DNA from 4 places in the Streptomyces sp. NPDC015345 genome. Region 4 is predicted to be linked to each of the others. Evidence: riboswitches for the same ligand, from Rfam matches in the RefSeq annotation. Region 4 holds a riboswitch; each other region holds the start of a gene.
The links. A riboswitch is a leader RNA that binds a small molecule or an ion and turns the genes downstream of it on or off. The one in region 4 is predicted to bind cobalamin.
Positions count from the first base shown of each region.

Region 1: linked by a shared signal. The riboswitch ahead of ACF062_RS26800 (hypothetical protein) and the one ahead of ACF062_RS05855 (ABC transporter substrate-binding protein) in region 4 are both predicted to bind cobalamin.
Region 2: linked by a shared signal. The riboswitch ahead of metE (5-methyltetrahydropteroyltriglutamate--homocysteine S-methyltransferase) and the one ahead of ACF062_RS05855 (ABC transporter substrate-binding protein) in region 4 are both predicted to bind cobalamin.
Region 3: linked by a shared signal. The riboswitch ahead of cobN (cobaltochelatase subunit CobN) and the one ahead of ACF062_RS05855 (ABC transporter substrate-binding protein) in region 4 are both predicted to bind cobalamin.

Region 1 covers NZ_JBIBTX010000006.1:617,184-622,305, reverse strand. The annotation lists gene ACF062_RS26815 (GNAT family N-acetyltransferase) at 1-417, shown strand, start outside; partial or broken gene ACF062_RS26810 ((2Fe-2S) ferredoxin domain-containing protein) at 438-581, opposite strand; gene ACF062_RS26805 (ferric reductase-like transmembrane domain-containing protein) at 655-1,641, opposite strand; cobalamin riboswitch at 1,915-2,073, shown strand; gene ACF062_RS26800 (hypothetical protein) at 2,252-2,962, shown strand; gene ACF062_RS26795 (cysteine synthase family protein) at 2,959-3,981, shown strand; gene ACF062_RS26790 (ATP-grasp domain-containing protein) at 3,978-5,122, shown strand, end outside.
Region 2 covers NZ_JBIBTX010000006.1:622,611-627,732, reverse strand. The annotation lists gene ACF062_RS26835 (GDSL-type esterase/lipase family protein) at 1-1,153, opposite strand, end outside; gene ACF062_RS26830 (TetR/AcrR family transcriptional regulator) at 1,228-1,800, opposite strand; partial or broken gene ACF062_RS26825 (transposase) at 1,927-2,278, shown strand; cobalamin riboswitch at 2,523-2,675, shown strand; gene metE (5-methyltetrahydropteroyltriglutamate--homocysteine S-methyltransferase) at 2,861-5,122, shown strand, end outside.
Region 3 covers NZ_JBIBTX010000002.1:277,580-282,701, forward strand. The annotation lists gene cobN (cobaltochelatase subunit CobN) at 1-3,093, opposite strand, end outside; cobalamin riboswitch at 3,130-3,249, opposite strand; gene ACF062_RS07630 (cobalamin biosynthesis protein CobG) at 3,369-4,784, shown strand; gene ACF062_RS07635 (precorrin-8X methylmutase) at 4,796-5,122, shown strand, end outside.
Region 4 covers NZ_JBIBTX010000001.1:1,292,880-1,298,001, forward strand. The annotation lists gene ACF062_RS05845 (ABC transporter ATP-binding protein) at 1-676, opposite strand, end outside; gene ACF062_RS05850 (FecCD family ABC transporter permease) at 673-1,683, opposite strand; gene ACF062_RS05855 (ABC transporter substrate-binding protein) at 1,791-2,780, opposite strand; cobalamin riboswitch at 2,823-2,973, opposite strand; gene ACF062_RS05860 (Mov34/MPN/PAD-1 family protein) at 2,946-3,368, opposite strand; gene ACF062_RS05865 (amino acid permease) at 3,455-4,960, opposite strand.

The sequences.
Region 1 (5,122 bases), on a different contig from region 4:
CGCCCCGGTTTCACCGCCGCGCTGGCCCTCGCCGGCCGGGACGTGCTCGGCTTCGCCAGCGGGTGGACCACTCTCCCGCCCTTCCCCACGGACCGCTGCTATCCGCAGGCCGCCGCGGGTCTCGGTGCTCGGCGGACGAACGACTGGCTGTGCGACGCCTTCGAGGTGGACGAACTCGCCGTACGGCCCGGCGCGCACGGCAGCGGGCTCGCCGGAAACCTACTGGCGGCGGTCACCGAGGGCGCCCCCGAGGGCCGCTCCTGGCTGCTCACCTCGGTCCAGGCACCACAGGCCATGGCCTTCTACCGCCGCCAGGGCTGGGTCCAGGCCACCCATCCCTCCCCCGGCGGCAAGGGCATCGTCGTCTTCATCGGCCCGCGCCATCCCGCCCGCGGGCTCGCCCCGCTGCCTCTCTGACCCGCAGCGCTGTCCGCCGTTCACGGAGCCGTGCGGCGGCGCGGTGGGGCAAAGGCGGACAGGTCCAGGATCTCCGGTCGGGGAGCGACGCCGGGGCCGCCTGCCCGTACCCAGGCGGTGATGTCCTCCGTCGCGGCCGGGTCGTTGACCAGGCCGAGCCACAGTCATGAGACCAACCGGTCACCCATATGCGGGCGGTCGTGCTCGCGGGCCGCACCAGACCGGCAGCGCCGTGGATCACTCGGGCTCGTGAGCGTGCGGGCTCGTCGAGGCCGGCTCGGCCGGCCGTTCCCGGCCCCCGTCATGGCCGGACGCCACCACGATGAGCAGACCCACCACCACCGCCCCGGCGGCTACCCGTCCGGCGGCACGCACAGCCCGGCCCAGCAGTGAGACGCCCTCGCGGCGTCTCAGTGGGCCCAGTTGCTCGGACCGCCGGGCGGGCCGCAGCAGGCGCAGCAACAGCAAGGCGGCGACGGGGAGTTGCAGTAGCCACAGAACGGTGCGCGGCCACTCGCCGTACCAGACGTTGGTGCCGTACAACAGGGTGTGCCACACGCTCAGCACGTACACGACGATCACGAAACGGTGCAATCGCCGCCAGGTGTTCGCGCCGATGCGGTGCCGAACGTAGAACAGCAGCCCGAGCGGGACGGCCAGGTAGAGGGCCCCCTGGCCGATGGGGATGGCGATCTGGCCGGTGCCGGAGTCGTACCAGCCGGGCACGAACGTGTCCGCGAATCCCGCCCACAGCCGTTCGGCCCAAGCCAGCCGGGCCTCGTAGCGTACGAGTTCGGCCGCGAACATCAGCGCGTGGGCGAACATCAGGGCCATCGCGGTCAGGCTCGTGGTGCGGTGCCAGCGTTCCAGGACCTGCCGGGAGACCGGTGGCCGGGCGGGGCGTGGCCCGGACAGCAGCAGACCGAGCATGACCGTGCCCCAGGCCCACAGCAGGCCCGACCAGCCGAATGCCTGGCTGAGCAGGTACATCCAGTACGTGGCCGGGTCGTCCATGAACGGCATGACCGCGACCGTCGCCGAGTCACCCGACTCCATGCGCACGTACAGGAACGCGAAGACGGCCACCGTCACCAGGACCGCGGCACCCGCGTCGGGCAGCGCGGCCCGCAGATCGGCGCGCAGGGAGACGCGGTCAGCCGGACGCCGGTCGCGAGAGGGCGGCTCGATCGCGCCGTCGTCTCCCGGCGTCATTTCTCGCAGCATCCTGAGCCTTCCGGGGCGCGGGACACCGACGGGCGGTGTGCAGTGTCATGGGAGAACCAAGTGTGGCCCAGGTGACCGAAGTTACGGAGTCCACATCCGGCCAGAGCATCTTCTGCGGACGATTGGCTGCCATGGATTCGGATGCCGTCCCGTGTACCGTCACATTCGGACAACCGGGGGTGTGCCCCTGCCGCGGTGGCGTGAGCCGCCCTACGCTGATGCGCGCAGTCGGTTCGCGCCTCCTGTCCGACCGGGCACTCGGCGGCGCGACGCAAGAGGGAACCCGGTGGAAATCCGGGACTGTCCCGCAGCGGTGAGTGGGAACGAAAGCCGTCAACAGCACTGGGCCCATGTCTGAATGGGGCCGGGGAAGCGATGGCCGGTAGGTGCCCGCCGGATCTCCGGTGAGCCGGCCCACGAGTCCGAAGACCTGCCACTGCGCCCGCGCCTGACACGCGGGTTGTGCACGGTGACCTCGAGGACTGGGTTGGCGGTACGGACGGCTGTGCGGCGTTTGCTGCGCCACGCCTCCTTCCCGTCCTCATTCGGGGATTCGGGACCAGGAGGAGCACATGTCCGTGACCACGCGAGCTCCCGTCATCCGTGCCAGATGCCGGTCGGCCTGCCCTTCGGCGGACCGGACGGGACGATGCTGACACCCGCCCGGGAGTCCGGCGAGACGCGGCAGCAGCCGGGACGCACCGTGTCCGGCGTCTGCCACGGCACCCTGGGCGAGCTCTGTCAGGGCCCGCTGCGGACGGCGACTTCCACCGCCGACATCGTGGCGACACCACGCTGTCTGTTCCGGCTCTTCGCCCTGCCGTACGACACGGGCGTGGTGCTCGGAATCCTGACGGGGATCGAGCGGGCCGACGGTGTCTTTCTCGGCGAGTTCGCGCTGTACCTCAGCGGCCGACACCGTGTGATCCGGCGGCTGGGCACGGACATCGGCTTCCACACCGCATACATCACCGGGCCCGGGACGGTGGACACCACCACCGTCACCGACCTTCTCCTTGAGCAATACCGGCGGCACGGGGAGGAGTACGAGCGCTGCCGGACGGATCCGTTCAAAGGCTTCGCCTCCGGCCACTCGGCCAGCGCCGCCCTGTCGCAGAACGTGCTGCCCAAGGCGACGTTCGACAGCATGCTCGCCCACCGCGAGCGGTTCGTCGCCGACGGCACCTTCGTCGCCCACACGGGCTGCCTGATCGGCTGCCTCTTCCCCAACCGCCCCGGCTCCGACGTCGAGTCGGACCTGTCCGCCTACCTCCACTCGCTCGGCCACCAGTGTTCCTTCGCCCAAGGAGGTTACGGGTGATTCACCCCCACATCGCCGATGCCCTGAAAATCCCCGACCTCGTCCGGCTCACCGACGGTCTCGTCCTGATCCGGTTCGAGTCGATGAAGATCTACTCGGCGCTCGCCGCCGTCCGCCACCTCCTGGAGCGGGGCACGGTCCGCCCGGGACAGACCCTGATCGACAGCTCCAGCGGCATCTACGCCTACGCCCTGGCACTGGCCTGCCACCGCTACGACATGCGCTGCCACATCGTCGCGTCCACCACCGTCGATACCACCACGCGCGCCCAGCTGGAGATTCTCGGCGCCACCGTGGAACAGGTCAGGCCCTCGGAGAACCTGCAGCTGGACCAGGAGTTACGCGTGCGGCGCGTGCGGGAGATCCTGGCCGAACACCCGGGCTGCCACTGGATGCGCCAATACCACGACGACATCCACTACCTCGGCTACCACGAGGTCGCCGACCGGATCACGACCGCGTTTCCCCAGGCCGCGCTGACCGTCGTGGGAGGCGTGGGCTCCGGGGCCTCGACGGGCGGCCTCGTGGAGCGCCTGCGCGCCACGGACCCCTCGGTGAGGCTGGTCGGCGTGCAGCCCTTCGGGAGCGTCACCTTCGGCAGCCAGGACCACCAGGACCCCGAGGCGATCATCGCCGGCATCGGGTCGTCGATCGTCTTCGACAACGTCCGCCACCACCTCTACGACGCCCTCCACTGGCTGGACTTCACCCACGCCATGTCCGGCACGATCGCCCTGCTGCGCGAGCACGCCGTCTTCGCGGGGCTGTCCACCGGCGCGGGATACCTGGCAGCCACGCACGAGGCGCGCCGCCACCCCGACCGGCTGCACCTGGTGATCGGCGCCGACACCGGACACCGCTACGCCGAGCGCGTCTTCGCCCGGCACGCGGAGGCCCTGGACCCCGCCGCCTTGAAACCCGTCGAAGTATCCGGACCCGAGGAGATGACGATGCCTTGGTCCACGATGTCCTGGCGACGCGCTGTCTGCCCGGCGGACTGGAAGGAGCGAGCGGCATGAGCGTCGTCTGCCTGGAGTCCCTCACCTTCGGAATCGGACATCTGGTAAGCGCCGCCGACGCGTTCGGCGAGCGACTGGTACTGCTCACCCGCGACCCGTCGTACTACACCTACGAGCTGGAGCGGCTTTCGCCGGATGCCCTCGACGTCGTGGAGGTCGACACCTTCGACGTGGAACACGTGGCGGACCTGCTGCACCGGACTCCCGGGCTGCGCGGTCTGATCAGCTCCACCGACACCTGGACGCTCGTCGGCGCCGAACTCTCGGAACGGCTGGGTCTGCCCGGCCTTGATCCTGCCGTCCTGCGGCTGACCCGGGACAAGGCGGCCGTACGCAACCGGCTGTACGAGGCCGGGCTGACGCGCGGACGAGCGGTGGGCGTCACGGAACACGGGGAGGAGTTGGTGCTCAAGGAGGTCGGTCTGCCCGCCGTCCTGAAGGACACGGCGGGCACCGGAAGTCAGAACGTCTGGCTGGTCCGCGACGAGCCGGAACTGGTGGCGGCCCTGGACGAGGCGACCGGGCGGGAGCTGAAGGGACGGCTGTTCGCGGAGCCGTACTTCAGCGGACCGGTATACAGCGCCGAGACCCTCACCTGGGCGGGCCGGACCCGGCTGCTGGGCGTCTCCAGCCGGCTCATGTCACCGGAGCCGTACTTCCGGGAGGAGATCACCGCGTTCCCCGTGGCCTTCCCAGAGGCGCGGCGGCACATCCTGGAGCGATGGCTCGATGAGGTGCTGGCGGCGATCGGCTACACCGACCGCTTCGCGCACGTGGAGTTCGTCCTGACCACCGGCGGCCCGGAGGTCGTCGAGATCAACCCCCGGATCGGTGGCGCCCTGGTCGGCGAGGGCATGTGCCGGGCGCTGGGTGTCAACGTGTACGAGGCGATGATCGAGACGGCGCTGGGCCGCCGTCCCCGGCTGATGGACGCGGACCTGCCCGGCGGTCCGGCCGTCGCCTTCGTGCTGGGCTACCCGGCCGCGCCCGGGGTGTTCACCGGCGTCGCCGGGCTGGACCGGCTGGCGGACATGCCGGGGTCTCCGGCCTGGTACCCGGTCACCTCTGTCGGCGACCCTATCGAACACCTGGCCGACAGCCGCGGTTACGCGGGCATCGTCTGCGCGGAGGCCGAGACCGC
Region 2 (5,122 bases), on a different contig from region 4:
CGTTGTCTGCGAAGACGCGCTTGGCGAAGTTCTCGCCGATGCGGCGGTGGCCTTCGGGGCTGGGGTGGATCGCGTCCGGCAGGGGGAACTCGTCGTGGTCGCTCTCGCCGTAGAGGTCAAGTCCGTTGAGGTAGTGGAGGTTGGGGTCTTCGGTGGACCGCTGCTTGACGATGTCGGCCAGGACGTCGCGGACGATCGTGAGCGTCAGCCGTCCGGCGGCGGTCTCGGCCGGATCGCCGGTGGCCTTGAACTTCAGGGTTCCATCGGAGAGGTCCGGCATGAGAGGTCCGGGGGTGTTCTCGTGGGTCGGACACAGGACAGGGGAGACCAGGAGCAGGGGGGTTGTGGGGTGGCCCTCGCGGATGGTGTCGAGGAAACCGTGGATGGCGGGGGCGAAGGCGCGCAGGCGCATGGCGTCGCTGTTGACGACGTTGATACCGAGCTTGAGGCTGATCAGGTCCGCGGGGGTGTCGCGGATCGCGCGGGCGGTGAACGGGTCGACCAGTGCGCTGCCACCAAATCCAAGGTTGATCAGCTCCACATCGCCTGCGGAGGCGGCCAGGGCGGGCCAGATGGTGCTGGGGAAGACGGCGTTGGATCCGTGGCTGATGGAGCTGCCGTGATGCAGCCACACCCGGCGCCCGGTCTTCGGGGCCGGCTCGACGGGGGCGTCGGTGCGCAGGGCGATGACCTCGGTGATCTCCGCGTGCGGGAGCCAGATCTCGATGTCCTTCTCGCCGACGGGGAGGTCGGTGAAGTGGGCGGTGCCGACGGGGCCCGGGGTGAATTCCGCGGTCTGGGTCCGCATGTCGGTGACGGTGCGCAGATTCCCGCCGTCCACAGTGGCCTGGGCGGTGAGGCGGCCGTCGACCAAGAGGTCGTAGACGCCGTCCGGCGGAGGCGGGAAGCCCCGGTAGGCGCGTTTGGTCGGCAGGGTGTCCAGGTGGATGGTGGTGGCGCTGGTACGGAACGCCAGCCGGACACCGGAGGGCTGGACCTCGGCCACGGCAAGCAGGTCGTCGGGGATCTGGCGGCGCGCCCAGGCGGGCAGCCTGTGCGGTAGCAGGCCGTGGGCGGTTTCTTCCACGTCGAGGTGTCCGCGCAGGAAGTCGGCGGTGAGGGGGGTGGTGATCAGGTTCTGTTCGATGCTCATTGCCTCAAAGCCTTCTCATTCAGGGGTGGGTGCCTGGGCCGGCATGGGTAAGCCGGCCCAGGTGACGCAGCCGGTCAGGGGGTGGTGGTCCGGCTCCGCAACGCGGCGTCGAGGCAGTCCAGGGCCCAGGCCCAGGACTGCTGCGCGGCGATGTCGGTGTGGTCGAAGGCACCGGCTGCCTCCAGGGAGGCGTAGCCGTGGAAGACACTGCCCAGCATGCGGACCGCGTGCGTCTGGTCCGGCTCGGCCAGGTCGTAGCCGCGCAGGATCGCCCGTGTCATCTGCGCGTGCCGGACGCCGGCGCTGGCCGCGGCGGTCTGCGGGTCGAGCCGGTACCGCGCTGCTTCATACCGGCCGGGGTGCACCCGGGCGTAGTCCCGGTAGGCGTTCGCGAAGGCCGTTAGGGCGTCCTTGCCCGCGCGTCCGGCCACGGCGTCGCCGACCCGGTCGGCGAGTTCCTCCAGCGCGAACAGCGCAATCCGGGTCTTGAGCTCGTGGGAGTTCTTCACATGCGCGTACAGGCTCGCCGGCTTCACGTCGAAACGCCGGGCGAGCGCGGACAGGGTCACCTGATCGAAACCGACCTCATCGGCGAGTTCCGCTCCAGCGAGCGTCAGCCGCTCCGGGTTCAGTCCTGCCCGAACCATAACCATCACCTACCTCAGGTATGCCTATGGCCAATATAGATACACCTACAAGCTGTAGGCAAATGTTGTACCTCTTTAGACGTCGGCCAGCACACCGCCCTGTGGCTCCTTGAGGTTCACGGAAAGATCGTCGAGTGGGTCTGGTGCTGCGCGTATCCAAGTGATCTGACGGATGCCCGCTGGGAGCTGATCGAGCCGGTGCTGTCCGCCTGGCGCTTCGAACGTCACGGCCGCGCCCTGGACTTCGGCCGCCGCCACGGCATGAGCTGCGCGAGATCATGAACGCGATCCTCCATGTGGACCGCACCGGCTGCCAGTGGGTCTGTCCCCCACACGACTTCCCGCCGCACCAGAGCGTCTACGGCTACTTCGCCAAGTGGCAGAAGGACGGCGTCTCGCCCAGCCCAACGGCCTGCTACGCGAACTGGTCCGCCAGCAGGAGGGCAGGAACCGCCACCCGTCCGCTACGGACGTCGACCGCGGCAGGGAGCTGGGCTGTGCTCACCCGATGAGGCCGCTGCGGCGAGAATCCGGCGCTCCACGCGGAAGGGGCGGGAGGCGAAGTGACGCCTCCCGCCCCTTCGGCTCGCCCTCGCCCCCTGACAGCCGAGGTGTCTCATTTTCACGATCCGGATCGTGGACAACAGCCACCACGCCCTGGACGGTGCCCTTAAGGTGGCGCGTGCAGCTGGTTCGCCCCGTCCGCCAGGCGGGAGGCGTCGTAAGAGGGAACCCGGTGGGAATCCGGGACTGCCCCGCAGCGGTGAGCGGGAACGACCGCCGTCATACGCACTGGGTCCGAGTACCTGACCCGGGAAGCGACGGCCAGTAGGTGCCCTCCCCCAAGGAGGACGTGCCCGCGAGTCCGAAGACCTGCCCGTTGCCCGCACGCGGACGATTCCGCGCGCGGATATTCCGGTGACCTCGAGGGCGGGTCGGCGAACACAACCAGGCGGACGACCGCGCCGCGCCGCGCGCTCGCCCCTGGCGGTCTTTCGCCCCTTCGCGCTCTCGTCCCGTCCCCGGGATCTCAGGGATTCATCTCGCGAAGGAGATCTCCGTGACCACGAAGTCAGCAGCCACGGCAGCGCGGGCCACCGTGTACGGCTACCCCCGTCAAGGGCAGAAGCGGGAGCTCAAGAAGGCGATCGAGGGGTACTGGAAGGGCCGCGTCACCGCCGACGCCCTCCACTCCACCGCCGCCGAACTGCGCCGAACCCACTGGCAGCACCTCTCCGGCGCCGGCCTCCACGAGGTGCCGACCGGCGACTTCTCGTACTACGACCACGTCCTCGACACCACCGTCATGGTCGGCGCCGTTCCCGAGCGCCACCGCGCCGCCGTCGAGGCGGACGCCCTCGACGGGTACTTCGCGATGGCGCGGGGCACCCAGGACGTGGCGCCGCTGGAGATGACCAAGTGGTTCGACACCAACTACCACTACCTGGTGCCCGAGCTCGGCCCCGACACCGTCTTCACGGCTGACGCGCGCAAGCAGGTCGCGGAACTCAAGGAAGCCCTCGCTCTCGGGCTCAGCGCACGGCCGGTGCTCGTCGGTCCCGTCACCTACCTCCTGCTCGCCAAGCCGGCCCCGGGCGTGGCCGCGGACTTCGACCCGCTCACCCTGCTGGACCGGCTGCTGCCGGTGTACACCGAGGTGCTGGCCGACCTGCGGGCCGCCGGGGCGGAATGGGTCCAGCTCGACGAGCCGACGCTGGTCCAGGACCGTACCCCCGCCGAACTGAACGCGGCCACCCGCGCCTACCGCGACCTCGGCGGTCTCGCCGACCGGCCGAAGCTGCTCGTCGCCACCTACTTCGACCGCCTCGGCGAGGCACTGCCCGTCCTCGCCAAGGCACCCGTCGAAGGACTGGCGCTCGACTTCACCGGCCCCGCCGCCGCCAACCTGGAAGCGCTGGCCGCCGCCGGCGGTCTCCCCGGCAAGCGGCTCGTCGCCGGCGTGGTCGACGGGCGCAACATCTGGAGCAACGACCTGGAGAAGTCCCTGTCCACGCTCGGCACTCTGCTCGGCCTCGCCGACCGCGTCGACGTCTCCGCCTCCTGCTCCCTCCTCCACGTGCCGCTCGACGCGGCGGCCGAGAAGGACATCGACCCGCACATCCTGCGCTGGCTCGCCTTCGCCCGGCAGAAGACGGCGGAGATCGTCACCCTGGCCGCGGGCCTGTCCCAGGGCACCGATGCCATCACCGGCCGCCTCACTGCCAACCGGGCCGTCCTCGCCTCCCGGGCCAACTCCCCCATCACCCGCGACCCCGCCGTCCGCTCCCGCGCCGCCGCGGTGTCCGACGCGGACGCCCGCCGGTCCCAGCCGTACGCCGGACGGGCCGCCGCCCAGCGGTCCCGCCTCGGCCTGCCGCTCCTGCCGACCACCACCATCGGGTCCTTCCCGCAGACCACCGAACTGCGCGCTGCCCGCGCCGACTTGCGTGCTGCTGTGATCGACGCGGCCGGCTACGAGGAGCGAATCAAGGCGGAGATCCAAGAAGTGATCTCGTACCAGGAGAAGGCTGGCCTCGACGTCCTCGTCCACGGCGAGCCCGAACGCAACGACATGGTCCAGTACTTCGCCGAACAGCTCACCGGCTACCTCGCCACGCAGCACGGCTGGGTCCAGTCGTACGGAACCCGCTACGTCCGGCCGCCGATCCTCGCCGGCGACATCTCCCGCCCCGAGGCGATGACGGTGCGCTGGACGACGTACGCCCAGTCCCTGACCTCCAGGCCCGTCAAGGGCATGCTCACCGGGCCCGTCACCATGCTCGCCTGGTCCTTCGTCCGCGACGACCAGCCGCTCGGTGAGACCGCCCGCCAAGTCGCCCTCGCCCTGCGCGACGAGGTGGCCGACCTGGAGGCGGCGGGCACGGCCGTCATCCAGGTCGACGAGCCCGCCCTGCGGGAAACGCTGCCGCTCCGCGCCGCCGACCACCCGGCCTACCTCGCCTGGGCGACGGAGGCGTTCCGTCTCACGACCGGTGGCGTACGCCCGGACACCCAGATCCACACCCACATGTGCTACGCCGAGTTCGGCGACATCGTCCAGGCCATCGACGACCTCGACGCCGACGTCATCAGCCTGGAGGCCGCCCGCTCCCACATGCAGGTCGCCCACGAGCTCGCCTCGCACGGCTACCCCCGCGAGGCCGGCCCCGGTGTCTGGGACATCCACTCGCCGCGCGTCCCCTCCGCCGAGGAGGCGGCCGCGCTGCTCAGGACCGGCCTTGAGGCCATCCCCGCCGACCGCCTGTGGGTCAACCCGGACTGCGGCCTGAAGACACGGGCCTGGCCGGAGACCCGCGCATCG
Region 3 (5,122 bases), on a different contig from region 4:
GTCGGTGTTCTTCGCGGCGACCGCGATGCGCTTGTACGCGGTCTCCATCTCGGCCCGCGCCGGGCGGCCTTCGAGCCCGCGGCCGTAGGCGTAGCCGCCCCAGACCGTGTAGACCTCGGCGAGATCCGCGTCCGTGCGCCAGTCGCGGGAGTCGATGAGCTGGAGCAGCCCCGCGCCGTACGTCCCCGGACGCGAGCCGAAGATGCGGGTGGTGGCCCGCCGCTCGTCGCCGTGCTCGGCCAGGTCGGCCTGGGCGTGGGCGCGTACGTAGTTGTGCTCGGCGGGCTCGTCAAGCGAGGCCGCGAGCCGCACCGCGTCGTCGAGCAGGCCGATCGTGTGCGGGAACGCGTCGCGGAAGAAGCCCGAGATGCGCAGCGTCACGTCGATGCGGGGACGGCCCAACTCCTCGTACGGGATGGCCTCCAGGCCGGTGACGCGGCGCGACGCGTCGTCCCAGACGGGGCGCACGCCGAGCAGCGCCATGGCCTCGGCGACGTCGTCGCCCGCCGTGCGCATCGCGCTGGTGCCCCACAGGGAAAGGCCCACGGAGGTGGGGTAGTCGCCGTTGTCGTTCCTGTACCGCTCGATGAGCGAGTCGGCGAGGGCCTCGCCGGTCTCCCACGCGAGGCGGGAGGGGACGGCCTTGGGGTCGACCGAGTAGAAGTTGCGGCCGGTCGGCAGGACGTTGACCAGGCCGCGCAGCGGGGAGCCGGAGGGACCGGCGGGGACGAAGCGGCCCTCCAACGCCCGTACGGCGTTGTCCAGTTCGGCGGTGGTTCCCTCCAGGCGCGGGACCACCTCGCGGGCGGCGAACTCCAGGATCGCGGCGACCTGTTCGCCCTGGTCGCGGGGGACGGCGGCGAGGTCCCAGCCCGCGTCGTCCATCGCCTGGACCAGCGCGCGGGCCTTGTCCTCGGCCTCGTCGGCGCTCACGCGCGTCGCCGCGGACTCGTCGAGGCCGAGCGCCTCGCGCAGGCCGGGCAGGGCGGAGGTGCCGCCCCAGATCTGGCGGGCGCGCAGGATCGCGAGGACGAGGTTGACGCGGTCGGCACCGGCCGGGGCGGTGCCGAGCACGTGCAGACCGTCGCGGATCTGCATGTCCTTGATCTCGCAGAGCCAGCCGTCGACGTGGAGGAGGAAGTCGTCGAAGCCGTCGTCGTCGGGGCGGTCCTCAAGGCCCAGGTCGTGGTCGAGCTTCGCGGCCTGGATGAGCGTCCAGATCTGCGCGCGGATCGCCGGCAGCTTCGCCGGGTCCATGGAGCTGATCTGCGCGTACTCGTCGAGGAGCTGCTCCAGGCGCGCGATGTCGCCGTAGGAGTCGGCGCGGGCCATCGGCGGCACGAGGTGGTCGATGAGCGTGGCGTGCACGCGGCGCTTGGCCTGGGTGCCCTCGCCCGGGTCGTTGACCAGGAAGGGGTAGATCAGCGGCAGGTCGCCGAGCGCGGCGTCGGGGCCGCAGGCCGCCGAGAGGCCCGCGTTCTTGCCGGGCAGCCACTCCAGGTTGCCGTGCTTGCCGAGGTGGACCATCGCGTCGGCCCCGAAGCCGCCGTCCGCCGCGGGGGCCGCGATCCAGCGGTACGCGGCCAAGTAGTGGTGCGAGGGCGGCAGATCCGGGTCGTGGTAGATCGCGATGGGGTTCTCGCCGAAGCCGCGCGGCGGCTGGATGAGGATGAGGAGGTTGCCGCGCCGCAGGGCGGCAAGCACGATGTCGCCCTCCGGGTCACCGCCGTCGCCGACCCGCGAACGGTCCAGGAACATCTCGCCGGGCGGCGGCCCCCAGTGCTGCTCGACCGAGTCCCGCAGCTCCTGCGGCAGCGTCGCGTACCAGCGCTTGTAGTCGGCGGCCGGGATGCGCACCGGGTTGGCGGCGAGCTGCTCCTCGGTGAGCCACTCCTGGTCGTGGCCGCCCGCGTCGATGAGCGCGCGGATCAGCTCGTCGCCGTCACCGGAGACGAGACCCGGGATGTCGGCCTCGGGGCCGAAGTCGTAGCCCTCGGCGCGCAGCCTGCGCAGCAGCGCGACGGCGGACGCCGGGGTGTCGAGGCCGACCGCGTTGCCGATCCGGGAGTGCTTGGTCGGGTACGCGGACAGGACGAGGGCCAGGCGCTTGTCGGCGGCCGGGATGTGCTTCAGGCGCGCGTGCCGTACGGCGATGCCGGCGACCCGCGCCGCGCGCTCGGCGTCGGCGACGTACGCCGGGAGCCCGTCCTCGTCGATCTCCTTGAACGAGAACGGGACGGTGATGAGCCGCCCGTCGAACTCCGGCACCGCGATCTGGCTCGCGGCGTCCAGCGGCGAGACGCCCTCGTCGTTCTCCTCCCAGGCCGAACGCGACCCGGTCAGGCACAGCGCCTGGAGGATCGGCACGTCGAGGCCGGTCAGCGCGCCCGCGTCCCACGACTCGTCGTCGCCGCCCGCGGAGGCCTCGGCGGGCTTGGTGCCACCGGCTGCGAGGACCGTCGTCACGATGGCGTCGGCGGGGCGCAGCGCGTCGATCAGCTCCGGCTCGGGGGCGCGCAGCGAGGCCACGTACAGCGGCATCGGGCGCCCGCCCGCGTCCTCGATCGCGCCGCACAGGTCGTCGATGAAGGCGGTGTTGCCGCTCATGTGGTGGGCGCGGTAGTAGAGCACCGCGACGGTCGGGCCGTCGATGTCGCGCGCCGTGCGCTCCAGCGGGCCCCAGGACGGCGCGGGCGCCGGCGGGTCGAAGCCGTGGCCGGTGAGGAGCACGGTGTCGGAGAGGAAGCGGGCCAGCTGCTCAAGGTTGGCGGGGCCGCCGTGCGCGAGGTAGGCGTGCGCCTCGGCGGCGATGCCGACCGGCACGGTGGAGGAGGCCATCAGCTGGGCGTCGGGCGCCTGTTCACCGGTGAGTACGACCACCGGCAGACCGCTGGCGATGAGCTGGTCCAGACCGTCCTGCCAGGCGCGGACGCCACCGAGGAGGCGTACGACGACGAGGTCGGCGCCCGCCAGGAGCGAGGGCAGCTCGGTGAGGTCCAGGCGGGACGGGTTGGCGAACCGGTAGTCGACCGGACCCCCCGCCGCGCGGGCGCTGAGCAGGTCGGTGTCGGAGGTCGACAGCAGCAGAAGCATGCGTGCGCAGGCCTTCCTCGGGGTGTCCGCGCCCCGGGTGGTCGTATGGACGGCAGGAGTTCCTGGCTCGCCCCACGGATGGGGCTCACAGTGGCGGGACCGCGCCGGATTCGCACCGGGCTTCCTCCCCCGGGTCCTGGCGGACCCACGCCGTCGCTGGCGTCGGCGGACCTGGCGGCCCGCCGCCTGCATAGTAAGTCCTGACCGCCGCCGATGGGGCGGCCACCTGCCGGGACGGCCCGTCTCGGGAGGCGACCGGCCGGAACGGCGTGGGTATGCTCGCCGCCATGCCGCCCACCCGAGCAACCTCCACGAACCAGGGCGAATCCCTCATACGTACCCCGGTCCGCGACCGGGGCGACGCCTGCCCCGGAGCGCTCCGACTGCACCGCGCCGACGACGGCGCACTGGCCCGACTCCGCGTGCCCGCAGGTGTATTGACGTCCCGTCAGGCGGCGATACTGGCAGACGTGGCGGAACGCCTCGCGGACGGCCACCTCAGCATCACCTCGCGCGGCAACATCGAGCTGCGCGGCCTCGGCGCGAGCTGCGGCACGGAACTCTCCGCGGTTCTCGCGGACGCGGGCCTGCTGCCCTCCGAACGCCACGAACGCGTCCGCAACATCGTGGCCTCGCCGCTCGCCACGCTCGACGGACTCGGCCACGCCGACGTGCAGTTGTGGGCCCGCGAGCTCGACGGACTGCTCTGCGCCGAGGAGTGGACGACGGCGCTCTCCGGCCGCTTCCTGTTCGTCCTGGACGACGGGCGAGGGGACGTGGCCGGGCTCGGCGGCGATGTGACCTTGATCGCAGAATCGGGCGGGGCGGGGTGTGTGTCCGGGGAGTCGTGCGGGGCGGAGTGCGTGCGCGGGGAGTCGGGCGGGGCAGCGGCCGTGTCCATGACTTCGGGCGGCACGGCATCCGCGGACCCGGGCGGCACGGCGCTCGTCCGCGTCGGTGACCGCGCCCTGCGGGTCTCCGCCGCCGCCGCCCCGCGTGCCGCTCTCGCCGCCGCCGGGGCCTTCCTCGCCGCCGCGCGCGACGCGGGCAACGGGGCGTGGCGGGTCCGGGAGCTGCCCGCGGGGCACCCCGTCGACCTCGCCGGGGCGCTGGCGCGGCAGGGCATCGACGCCGGACCGGCCGCCGCCCCCTTCGGCCCGCCCGGCGCCGCCCCGCACCTGCCCGGCGTCTGCGGCCGCGCGGTGGCTGTCGGCGCCCCCCTCGGCCGCGTGAGCGCCGCCCGGTGGCGGGCCCTGCTGCCCGCCCCGGCCGACGAACTGCGCGTCACTCCGTGGCGCGGCTTCGTGCTCCCCGGCTTCGAGGACGACGCGGCGGCCCGCGAAAGGCTGCGCGCGCTGGCCGACGCCGGTTTCATCGCCGACCCCCGCTCGCCCTGGCTCGGCGTCTCCGCCTGCACCGGCCGACCCGGCTGCGCCAAGTCCCTCGCCGACGTCCGCGCCGACGCCGTCCCCGGCGCCGGTGGCCTGCCCGTCCACTTCTCCGGCTGCGAGCGGCGGTGCGGGCACCCGCGCGGCGACTGGGTGGACGCCCTCGCCACCGGGGACGGGCGGTACGAGGTGACGGTGCGCACCGGCGGCACGGCGGCGCCAGTGAGCGGCGCGAACCTGACCGAGACGGTCACGAGGGCACGTACGACATCCGCAACCACCACAACAACGGCCACGAGATGAGCGAGAGCACAGTGTTCGACTACGAGAAGGACGGCGCGGCGATCTACCGCGAGTCCTTTGCCACCATCCGCGCGGAGGCGGACCTCGCGGGTCTGCCCGCCGACGTCAGCCAGGTCGCGGTGCGGATGATCCACGCCTGCGGGATGGTCGACCTCGTCCGCGACCTCGCCTTCAGCCCGCGCGTGGTGGCCGACGCCCGCAAGGCCCTTCGCGACGGCGCGCCGATCCTGTGCGACGCCAACATGGTCGCGAGCGGCGTCACGCGCAAGCGGCTGCCCGCCGACAACGACGTGATCTGCACGCTCACCGACCCCGCCGTCCCCGGCCTCGCGGCGCGG
Region 4 (5,122 bases):
TGGTCAGGATCTCCTCGGGGGTGCCGGAGGCGATCAGCGTGCCGGCGCGCAGGACGTGCAGGCGGTCGCAGTAGTACGCCGCGAGGTTCAGGTCGTGCAGGGCGAGGAGATTGGTCGTGCCGAGGCCGCCGACCAGGCCGAGGATCTCCAGCTGGTAGCGGATGTCGAGGTGGTTGGTCGGCTCGTCGAGAACGAGGACCGTGGGTCGCTGCACCAACGCGCGTGCCACCAGGGCGCGTTGGCGTTCGCCGCCGGAGAGCGCGGCGAAGGAGCGGTCGGCGACGGCCTCGGCGCCGACGCGCGCCAGGGCGGCCCCCACCAGCTCCTCGTCCCGCGCGGTGTCCCCCTCCCAGAAGCGTTTGTGCGGGGAGCGGCCCATCGCGACGACCTGCCGCACGGTGAGATCGAAGCCCGCCTGGCCGTCCTGCGGCACGGTGGCGACGCGCCGCGAGCGGGCCTTGGCGCCGAGCGCCGTCAGGTCGTCCCCGTCGAGCAGGACGCGGCCCGCGGTCGGGGTGAGCGCGCCGTACACGCAGCGCAGCAGGGTCGTCTTGCCGCTGCCGTTGGGCCCCACGATGCCGACCGTCTCGCCGTCGGCGACGGTCAGTGAGACGCCGTCGAGCAGACGGGCGCCGCCGGGGGTGGTGTAGCCGAGGTTCTCGGTGCGCAGCTTCACGCGGGCGCCCCTTCGTGCGTACGGCTCCTGTGCAGCAGCCACAGGAAGAACGGGCCGCCGGTGAGGGCGGTGAGGACGCCGACCGGGATGTCCTGGGGCGCCGCGAGCGTGCGTGCGGCGAGGTCGGCGGCGACCAGGAAGACCGCACCCATCAGCGCCACCACCGGGAGCAGGGTGCGGTGGGCGGCGCCGACCAGCATGCGGGCGGCGTGCGGCACCATCAGGCCGACGAAGCCGATGGCCCCGCTGTACGCGACGAGGACGCCGGTCAGGAGCGAGGCGAGGACGAAGACGGCGGCGCGGAAGCGGGCGGTGTCCAGGCCGAGGACGGTGGCGCCCTCCTCGCCGACGAGCAGCAGGTCCAGCGGGCGGGCCAGCGCCACCAGGAAGGCGGTGCCCACGGCCAGGACGGCGCAGGGCAGGGCGAGCATGTCCCAGCGGGCGCCGCCGAGGCCGCCGAGCGTCCAGTACAGGACTTCCTTGAGGTGGTCGGCGCTGTCGGCGGTGACGAGGATGAGGCTGGTCAGGGCGGTGAGCACGTACGAGACGGCGACGCCGGCGAGGATCAGCCGCCCGGTGGCGAAGCCTCCGCCACCGCTTCGGGCCAGGGCGTAGACGAGGACGAGCGCGAGCAGCGCGCCCGCGAAGGAGGCCGCGGGGATGGTGACGGCGGTGCTGAGGGCGGCGCCCAGGCCGAAGACACCGCCGAGGACGATCGCGCTGACGGCGCCGACGGAGGCGCCCGAGGAGACGCCGAGGAGGAAGGGGTCGGCGAGGGGGTTGCGTACCAGTGCCTGGAGGACGGTGCCGATGACCGCGAGGCCGGCGCCGACGGCCGCGCCGAGCAGGACTCGGGGCAGGCGGACGTCCAGCACGATCGTGCGGAACGGAGAGGGTTCCGCACCGCCGGTGAGGATGTCCAGGACCTGGCTCGGCGGGATGCGTACGGAGCCCAGGGCGAGGCCGGCGACGGTCGCTGCCGCGAGGGCCGCGGTGAGTGCCGTCAGGATCAAGAGGCGCCGCCCCTTCGACCCCCGCCGATCGCCCTCCGGGCTCGTCCTCAAACGCCGGACGGGCTGGGATGTGCCGCCCCCGGGCCGGATCTCCAGGGCGCTCACAGCTGGCCCGCCAGCTTCCTCACCGCCTCCGGCGCTCGTACCCCCGTGACCACGTCCGACAGCCGCAGCACCGCGAAGCGCTCGTGCTTGACGGCGGGGACGTCCGCGAGGGCCGGGTCGTCGAGGAGGCGCTTCTTCTTCTGGGCGACGGTCGTGGCGCCGTAGTCGAGGATGAGGATGGCCTCGGGGCGGCGCTCGACGACCTTCTCCCAGGACGCGTCGCTGAAGGCCTTGTCGACGTCGGCGAAGACGTTGCGGCCGCCCGCCCGCTCGATGATGTCGTTGCCGATGCCGCGGCCGCCCGCCGTGAACGCGGTCTTGTCACCGCTGTCGTAGACGAAGACGGAGACCGGCTTCCCGCTCTGCGAATTCTTCGAGTTCTGCGAGTTCTTCGACTTCTTCGCGGTGGCGGCCAGTTCGCGCTTCGCCCCGCTCACCCACTTCTCGGCGCGCTCACGCACCCCGAAGGTGGCACCGACCTCCCGCACCTCGCGGTACACGTCGTCCATGGTGACCGCCCGCTTCGCGCAGCCCTCGACGTTGAGGCGGCTCTTGATCCCGGACTTGGCGAGCGCGGAGCGGCTGCGGCCGTCGCCGGCGAGGAAGGCGCTGGCGTAGCCGCCGTAGACGAAGTCGGGGTCGGCGGAGAGCAGCTTCTCGTAGGAGGGGTACTCCTCGGCGAGCACGGGGAGGGATTCGTACGCCTTCTCGTACTTCGGCAGGACCTTGTCGTCGAGGTAGGCGGTGCCCGCCAGGCGGTCCTTGAGGCCGAGTTCCAGCATCACTTCGGTGGCGTGCTGGTTCATGGTGACGGCGCGCTCGGGCGGTGCGTCGTACGTCGTCCTCACACCGCAGTTGGTGACGGTGTACGGGAAGCCGGGGGCCTTGGCGGCGGGCTTGCCCGAGCTGTCGCCGGACGAGGTGGAGCACGCGGCGAGCGGGACGAGCAGGGCCGCGGCGGTGAGCACGCGAAGGGCGCGGGACATGACGTACTGCCTCCTCCAGGGGATTTCCGCGTCCCCTGCGTTGCGTGGAGGAAGGCGGCAGGTCAGTACCTGACTCCCCCGCCGGGTGGGGGGCGGGGTCACAGTGGCGGGACCGTGCCGGGTTCGCACCGGCTTCCTGGGTCCTGCCGCCCTCGTGGGTAAAGATCAGTATGCCTGTACGACCTTTACCTCTTCCTCGGTGACCTCCCCGTCCACGATCCGGTACGAGCGGAACTGGAAGGGGCCCGCGTCGTCGGTGTCCGCGGTGGAGACCAGGACGTAGTGGGCGCCGGGTTCGTTGGCGTACGTGATGTCGGTGCGGGAGGGGTACGCCTCGGTCGCGGTGTGCGAGTGGTAGATGACCACGGGCTCCTCGTCGCGGTCGTCCATCTCGCGGTAGAGCTTGAGCAGGTCACCCGAGTCGAACTCGTAGAACGTGGGCGAGCGCGCGGCGTTGAGCATCGGGATGAAGCGCTCGGGGCGGCCGGTGCCCGCCGGACCCGCGACCACGCCGCACGCCTCGTCGGGGTGGTCCTGGCGCGCGTGCGCGACGATCTGGTCGTGGAGGGCCTGGGTGATGGTCAGCATGGCGCCAGGATAAGCAGAGGGCCCGCGCCGTACCGAAGTGTGGTACGGGCGGGCCCGAATGCTGGACAGAGGCCTTGGGGAGCCGGTCAGTCCTTGGAGAGGCGGTCGCCGGAGGCCTCCTCGCGGAGGCCGATCTTCCGCTTGTTGAAGGCCGCCGCCTGCGGGTTGCGGCTCTTGAGGACCAGGTAGGAGACGCCGAGGATCGCGGCCCAGACCGGAGCGGCGTACAGGGAGATCCGCGCGTCCTTGTCGACGCCCATCATCACGATGACCATGCCGATGAAGAGCAGCGCGAACCAGCTGGTGTACGGGGCGCCCGGGGCCCGGAAGGTGGACTGCGGCAGCTCGCCGCGGTCGGCCTTGCGGCGGTAGCGGATCTGGCAGGCCAGGATCATGATCCAGGCCCACATGCCGGAGATGGTCGCGAAGGAGACGACGTAGTTGAACGCCTCGCCCGGCCACTGGTAGTTGATCCAGACGCCGAACATCATGAACCCGGCGGAGACCGTGGTGCCGACCAGCGGCAGGCCGTTCTTGGTGAGCTTGGTGAAGAACTTCGGGCCCTGGCCGTTGAGCGCCAGGTCACGCAGCATGCGGCCGGTGGAGTACATGCCGGAGTTGCAGGAGGAGAGCGCGGCGGTGAGGACCACGAAGTTCACGATCGCGGCGCCGACGCCGAGACCCATCTCCTCGAAGGCGGCGACGAACGGCGAGACGCCGGGCTTGAAGGTGGTCCACGGGACGACCGACAGGATCATGATCAGCGCGCCGACGTAGAAGACGGCGATGCGCCACGGCACGGTGTTGATGGCCTTGGGCAGGACGGTCTTCGGGTCCTTGGACTCGCCCGCGGTGACACCGACCAGTTCGACGGCGAGGAAGGCGAACATCACGATCTGGAGCGTCATCAGCGTGGAGCCGATGCCGTTGGGGAAGAAACCGCCCTGGTTCCACAGGTGGGCCACGGTCGCGGTGTCACCGGCGTCGGAGAAGCCGATGGTGAGGATGCCGATACAGATCAGGATCATGCCGATGATGGCGGTGACCTTGACCATCGAGAACCAGAACTCCAGCTCGCCGAAGAGCTTCACGGAGATGAGGTTCGCGCCGTACAGGATGACCGTGAAGACGAGCGCGTACGCCCATTGTGGAACGGATCCGTGTGTCCAGTACTGCATGTACTGGGCGGCGGCGGTGACTTCGGTGATGCCGGTGACGACCCAGAAGAGCCAGTACGTCCAGCCGGTCACGAAGCCGAAGAACGGGCCCATGAATTCGCGCGCGTACTCCGAGAAGGAGCCCGACACGGGGCGGTACATGAGCAGCTCGCCGAGCGCCCGCATGATGAAGAAGATGACGAGGCCCGCGATGGCGTACGCCAGGATGAGGCTGGGGCCGGCCTTGTGGATGGCCTTGCCCGCGCCGAGGAACAGGCCGGTGCCGATGGCACCGCCGATCGCGATCATCTGGATCTGCCGGGCTCCCAGACCGCGCTGGTAGCCCTCGCCCTCGCCGGACGGGCCGCCCGCGGCCTGCACGGCACCATTGCCGTCGTGCCCGTCGTACTGCTCTTCGACCTGCACTGAGGTCATGGTGACGCCTTTCTCCATGTTGATCCGCGCCCGCGTATCGCGTTGATGGCTGCGGATCAGGTCCTGATCCCCCCGGATATGTATGGAGTGCTACCGGCGGTCTGCCGGCCAGAGCGCCCTCGATGACATGGGTGGCGTCAACGAGCGGTCGTGAAGATTTAT